DNA from 2 places in the Streptomyces sp. NPDC007983 genome. Region 2 is predicted to be linked to the other one. Evidence: predicted binding sites of a transcription regulator. Region 2 holds the regulator's gene; the other holds the start of a gene.
The links. Region 2 encodes HrcA, which represses chaperone genes, less so after heat shock. Its sites were predicted from a motif close to TTNGCACTCNGNNNNNCNGAGTGCNAA; they were not measured.
Positions count from the first base shown of each region.

Region 1: ACFZCY_RS11375 (FmdB family zinc ribbon protein) is a predicted target of HrcA. The motif match lies at 735-761, and genes of this name have one in related genera.

Region 1 is NZ_JBIBJI010000003.1:513,476-516,624, forward strand. Features, by position in the region: gene ACFZCY_RS11370 (potassium/proton antiporter) at 1-648, shown strand, start outside; gene ACFZCY_RS11375 (FmdB family zinc ribbon protein) at 772-1,137, shown strand; gene ACFZCY_RS11380 (S-methyl-5'-thioadenosine phosphorylase) at 1,235-2,083, shown strand; gene ACFZCY_RS11385 (RcpC/CpaB family pilus assembly protein) at 2,373-2,882, shown strand; gene mscL (large conductance mechanosensitive channel protein MscL) at 2,976-3,149, shown strand, end outside.
Region 2 is NZ_JBIBJI010000014.1:176,327-179,475, reverse strand. Features, by position in the region: gene ACFZCY_RS33250 (nitronate monooxygenase) at 1-580, opposite strand, end outside; gene dnaJ (molecular chaperone DnaJ) at 655-1,788, opposite strand; gene hrcA (heat-inducible transcriptional repressor HrcA) at 1,789-2,805, opposite strand; gene ACFZCY_RS33235 (MBL fold metallo-hydrolase) at 2,982-3,149, shown strand, end outside.

The DNA of each region.
Region 1 (3,149 bases), on a different contig from region 2:
CTGGTGACGCCGCACGAACTGGCCGACGACATCTGGCCGGCCGTCGTCGTCGGCCTGGTGCTGACCGTGGTCGCCCGGCCGGTGTCGGTGGTGGTCAGCACGATGCCGTTCCGGGTGGCGTGGCGGGAGAAGGCGCTGCTGTCCTGGGCCGGGCTGCGCGGCGCGGTGCCCATCGTGCTCGCCACCATCCCCATGGTCGGCACGGTGCCCGACAGCCGCCGGGTCTTCAACATCGTCTTCGTCCTGGTGATCATCTACACCCTGATCCAGGGGCCGACGCTGCCCTGGCTCGCCACCCGGCTGCAGCTGGAGGAGACGGAGGGCACCGCGGACCTGGGCATCGAATCGGCGCCGCTGGAGCGGCTGCGCGGGCATCTGCTGTCGGTGTCGATCCCCAAGGACTCCCGGATGCACGGGGTGGAGGTCGCCGAGCTGCGGCTGCCACCCGGGGCCGCGGTCACCCTCGTCGTCCGGGACGGCTCCAGTTTCGTCCCCCTGCCCTCGACCGTGCTGCGGCGCGGTGACGAACTCCTGGTCGTGGCCACCGACCCGGTGCGGGACGCGGCCGAACAGCGGCTGCGGGCGGTCGGCCGGGGCGGCAAGCTGGCGGGCTGGCTGGGCACCGGGGCGGCTGGCAGCAATGGCTGACGACAATGGCCGACGGCGTGGCGTAGGTCACCGTATGCCGTACCGCAGTGGACTGGCGGGCCGGAATACTGCACTATGGAGCGTCGTTAGCACTCAATGAGTGAGAGTGCCAGGAGGAAGTACGTGCCGACCTACCAGTACCAGTGCACCGAGTGCGGCGAGGGCCTCGAGGCGGTGCAGAAGTTCACCGACGACGCGCTCACCGAATGCCCCCAGTGCCAGGGGCGCCTGAAGAAGGTGTTCTCCGCGGTCGGCATCGTCTTCAAGGGCTCCGGCTTCTACCGGAACGACAGCCGCTCCTCGTCCAGCGGCTCGAGCGGCGGCTCGGCGAAGCCCGCGGCGAAGAGCGACAGCGACTCATCGTCGGACAAGACCTCGTCGTCTTCGTCCTCCTCCTCGGACACCTCCTCGGGGTCTTCGTCGTCTTCGTCGTCGGCGTCTTCTTCTTCGTCGTCGTCATCGTCGAGCAGCACCAGCTCGGCCGCCTGACCTCGTACGCACCGCGCCCCCGCCCGCTCCCCTCGGGGAAGCCGCGGGGGCGCGGTGCGTTCCGGCGCCGCCGGCCGGGGCTGGCTAGGGTGATCGCATGGCCGAGACGAGCAGCGCACACGCAGACATAGGGGTCATCGGAGGGTCGGGGTTCTACGCCTTCCTCGACGACGTGACCGAGATCACCATGGAGACTCCCTATGGGGCTCCGAGCGATTCGCTCTTCCTCGGCGACATCGCGGGGCGGCGGGTCGCCTTCCTGCCCCGGCACGGGCGCAAGCACCATCTGCCGCCGCACCGGATCAACTACCGCGCCAACCTGTGGGCCCTGCGCGCGGCTGGGGTGCGGCAGGTGTTCGGACCGTGCGCCGTGGGCGGACTGCGGCCGGAGTACGGGCCGGGGACGCTGCTGGTACCGGACCAGCTGGTGGACCGCACCAAGGCACGTACCCAGACCTTCTTCGACGGTGAGCCGCTTCCGGACGGGCGGGTGCCGAACGTGGTGCACACGACTTTCGCCGACCCGTACTGCCCGGTGGGGCGGCAGGCCGCGGTGGCGGCGGCACGCGGACGCGGCTGGGAACCGGTGGACGGCGGGACGATGTGCGTGGTCGAAGGGCCGCGCTTCTCCACGCGGGCGGAATCGCGCTGGCACGCCGCCCAGGGCTGGTCGGTGGTCGGGATGACGGGGCATCCGGAAGCGGTGCTCGCCCGCGAACTGGGGCTGTGCTACACGTCGTTGACGCTGGTCACCGATCTGGACGCGGGAGTGGAGACGGGTGAGGGCGTCTCGCACGCCGAGGTGCTGAAGGTGTTCGGCGAGAACGTCGGGCGGCTGCGCGAGGTGCTCTTCGACGCGGTGAGCGGCCTTCCGGACAACACCGACCGGGACTGCCTGTGCGCGCACGGGCACGAGGGCTGGGAACTGGGGATAGAGCTGCCGTAGCGGGCGGGGCTGGGACGGGTGCGCGCTCGTGTGGGGGACCGAGTTGTCCACAAGGCGGCGGCCGTCCACAGGCCCCGGCGGGATCGGGCGGGGCCGGGCATGGTGAAGGAGCCAGAAGCTCCCGGCTCCTCACGGCAGGCGGTGTTGTGCCATGTCCCATCCGTTCTCCCCGTCCCCCGCGTCCCCGCCCCCGTCACCCGCGTCCTCGTCCCCTGCATCCCCGCTCCGCGCGTCTTCTCCGCCGGCCCGCGCCACTCCCCCGGCCCGCGCGGTGCCACGCTTCGGTCCGGTGCGGGTGGCGCGCGACGGCGGATACCGGCTGCGGCGATTCGTGCGGCGACGGCGGCGCTCGATGGCGGCCGGGCTGGCACTGACGGCCGCCGCGCTCGCCGCCGCGGCACCGTCCGGTCAGGGCTCCGAGCGCCCCGAGCCCTCCCCCACCACCGCGGCCGGGAGCCGGTACGAGCCGTCGCGCCCCGCCACGGTGTCCGCACCCGTCCGGATCGCCGACGCGGCGGCGGTGCGGCTGCTGCACCCCGGCGACCGGGTGGACGTGCTGGCCGCGCCCGCGTCCGACGCCGTCCGGCGCCGCGGCTCCGGTGCCCCGGCGCGGGTGGTCGCGCGCGGGGTCCGGGTGGCCTCCGTCCCCGGCCTCCGGGGCGGTGATCCGCCGGCGGTCGAGGTGGACGAGCCGGATGCCGGGGCGCTGGTGGTGCTCAGAGTGCCGCGTCCGGCCGCCGCCGCACTCGCCGGGGCCGAGGCCACCTCACGTCTGGCGGTGACCCTGTGCCGCTCCTGACACGCATGCCTCACCTCATGGGCCGAATCGACGCCGGTGTAGGTTGCGGAACCGTCCGCTCCTGCACCGTGGCGGCGAGAGAAAGGCAGTGGGTTGAGCACAGAGAAGGTGCCCGAGGAGAAGCAGAGCGTCCTGGAGGGCTTCAAGGCCTTCCTGATGCGCGGCAATGTGATCGACCTCGCGGTCGCGGTCGTCATCGGAGCCGCCTTCACCGCCGTCGTGAACTCCATAGTGAAGGGCTTGATCAATCCCATAGTCGGCGCCTTC
Region 2 (3,149 bases):
CGGCGCCGGGGGCGTCGTCGGCCGGGTCGTTGCGGAAGCCGCCCTGGTGGCCACCGGCCTCCACGCCCTGGACGCAGACGGCGTCGGCGCCCGCCCACTGGGCGGTCTCCGCCTCGACGGGTGAGGTCACGGTGACGACGGTCCGGGTGCCCACCCGGGCGAAGGCCTCCAGCACGGTGCGGGTGGGACAGCCGAAGGTGAACGAGACCACGGGGACCGGGTCGTTCAGCAGGATCGCCAGCTTGGCGTCGTACGCGTCGTCCGAGCCGGACTCGGGGTCCCCGAGCGCGGTCCGGTAGCGGGACGCCTCGCCCGCGAGGCGGTCGGCGTAGACCGCGACGGCGGCCGCATCGCCGGGCGACTGCGGCATGAACAGGTTGACGCCGAAGGGGCAGCCGGTCAGCCCGCGCAGCTGCTTGATCTCCTCGTGCATCGCCTCCGGCGTCTTGTAACCGGCGGCGAGGAAGCCGAGGCCCCCGGCCTCGCAGACGGCGGCGGCGAGCTGCGGGCAGGAAGCCCCGCCCGCCATCGGAGCCTGCACGATCGGGTACCGGGCGAGACCGGTCAGCGCGGAGGACATGGCCACATGGTGCCATGTCCCCCGCGGCGATCCGTCACCGGATCAACGCCACCGAAGGCGTCGCGCGACGACGCCTAGCGTCCGTTGAACGCGTCCTTCAGGCGCGAGAACAGCCCCTGCTGCCCCGGCTTGAATTCCCCTGTCGGCCGCTCCTCGCCGCGCAGCTTGGACAGCCGCCGCAGCAGCTCCTCCTGCTCCGGGTCGAGCTTGGTCGGCGTCGTCACCTCGACGTGCACGATCAGATCGCCCCGGCCGCCGCCGCGCAGATGGGTGACGCCGCGCTGGTGCAGCGGGACCGACTGGCCGGACTGGGTGCCGGGCCGGATGTCGATCTCCTCCATGCCGTCCAGCGTCTCCAGCGGCACCTTGGTGCCGAGGGCCGCGGCGGTCATCGGGATCGTCACCGTGCAGTGCATGTCGTCGCCGCGCCGCTGGAAGACCGGGTGCGGCACCTCGTGGATCTCCACGTACAGGTCGCCCGCCGGGCCGCCGCCCGGGCCGACCTCGCCCTCGCCCGCGAGCTGGATGCGGGTGCCGTTGTCCACACCGGCCGGGATCTTCACGGTCAGCGTGCGGCGCGAGCGGATCCGGCCGTCGCCCGCGCACTCCGGGCACGGGGTCGGCACCACGGTGCCGAAGCCCTGGCACTGCGGGCACGGCCGCGAGGTCATGACCTGGCCGAGGAAGGACCGCGTCACCTGCGAGACCTCACCGCGGCCGCGGCACATGTCGCAGGTCTGCGCCGAGGTGCCCGGCGCCGCGCCCTCACCGCTACAGGTCGTGCACACCACGGCGGTGTCGACCTGGATGTCCTTGGTGGTGCCGAACGCGGCCTCGTTCAGCTCGACATCGAGGCGGATCATGGCGTCCTGGCCGCGCCGCGTCCGGGACCGCGGGCCGCGCTGCGAGGCGGTGCCGAAGAAGGCGTCCATGATGTCGGAGAAGTTGCCGAAGCCCGCGCCGAACCCACCGGCGCCGCCGCCCGCGGCCGAACCCGACGGGTCCCCGCCCAGGTCGTAGACCTGCTTCTTCTGCGGGTCCGACAAGACCTCGTAAGCGGCGTTGATCTCCTTGAACCGCTCCTGGGTCTTCGGATCCGGGTTCACATCCGGGTGCAGCTCGCGTGCGAGCCGGCGGAATGCCTTCTTGATCTCGTCCTGCGAGGCATCGCGCTGCACGCCCAGGACTGCGTAGTAGTCCGTCGCCACTTACGACTCCGCCAGGATCTGTCCGACGTAACGTGCCACTGCGCGTACCGCTCCCATCGTTCCGGGGTAGTCCATGCGGGTCGGTCCGACCACGCCGAGTTTGGCGACGGCCTCGTCGCCCGAACCGTAGCCGACCGCGACGACCGAGGTGGAATTCAGCCCCTCGTGAGCATTCTCATGCCCGATGCGCACGGTCATACCCGAGTCTTTGGCCTCGCCGAGCAGCTTGAGGAGGACGACCTGCTCCTCAAGTGCCTCCAGCACGGGCCGGATCGTCAGGGGGAAATCATGCACGAAACGCGTGAGGTTCGCGGTGCCGCCGATCATCAGCCGCTCTTCGGTCTCCTCGACAAGCGTTTCGAGCAACGTCGCCAGCACGGTCGAGACCGTCCCCCGGTCCTCCTGCTCGAAGGACTCCGGAAGATCCTGCACCAATTGCGGCACATCCGCGAACCGCCGCCCCACCACCCGGCTGTTGAGCCGGGCCCGCAGATCCGCCAGCGAGTCGTCGCTGATCGGAGCCGGGCAGTCCACCACGCGCTGCTCGACCCGCCCGGTGTCGGTGATCAGCACCAGCATCACCCGGGCCGTGGCCAGCGGCAGCAGCTCCACATGGCGCACCGTCGAACGGGTCAGCGACGGATACTGCACCACCGCGACCTGCCGGGTCAGCTGCGCCAGCAGCCGGACGGTGCGCCCCACCACGTCGTCGAGGTCGACGGCGCCGTCCAGGAAGTTCTGGATGGCGCGCCGCTCCGGGGTGGACAGCGGCTTCACTCCGGCCAGCTTGTCCACGAAGAGCCGGTAGCCCTTGTCCGTGGGGATGCGCCCGGCGCTGGTGTGCGGCTGGGCGATGAAGCCCTCGTCCTCCAGCGCGGCCATGTCGTTGCGCACCGTGGCCGGGGAGACCCCCAGCCGGTGCCGCTCGGTGAGCGCCTTGGAGCCGACCGGCTCCTCGGTGCCCACATAGTCCTGGACAATGGCACGCAGCACCTCGAGTCTGCGTTCGCTGAGCACCCCGCGCACCTCCAGTCCAGCCGTGTCATCAGGTCGTCCGTCTGGCACTCAATGGTCACGAGTGCCAGAACCCCTCAGCCAGTGTACGGCGGGGTGCGGTGGCCACGGCAAGAGCCGCCCCCCGCCGGTGCCCCGGCCACACGTCACGCTATCGCTGTTGGAGCTAGCGTCTCGGTATGAAGACGTGTTGGGAAGAGGCAGGGTGGGAACAGCTCGCGCCCGATGTCGCCCGCCGCCGCCTGCCTGACTGGGACTGCACGGTCGGCGTGATCGTCGGCCGTACGGACGTCCTCGTGGTGGACACCGGCTCGACGCTGCGCGAGGGCGCGGCGGTGCGCGCCGAG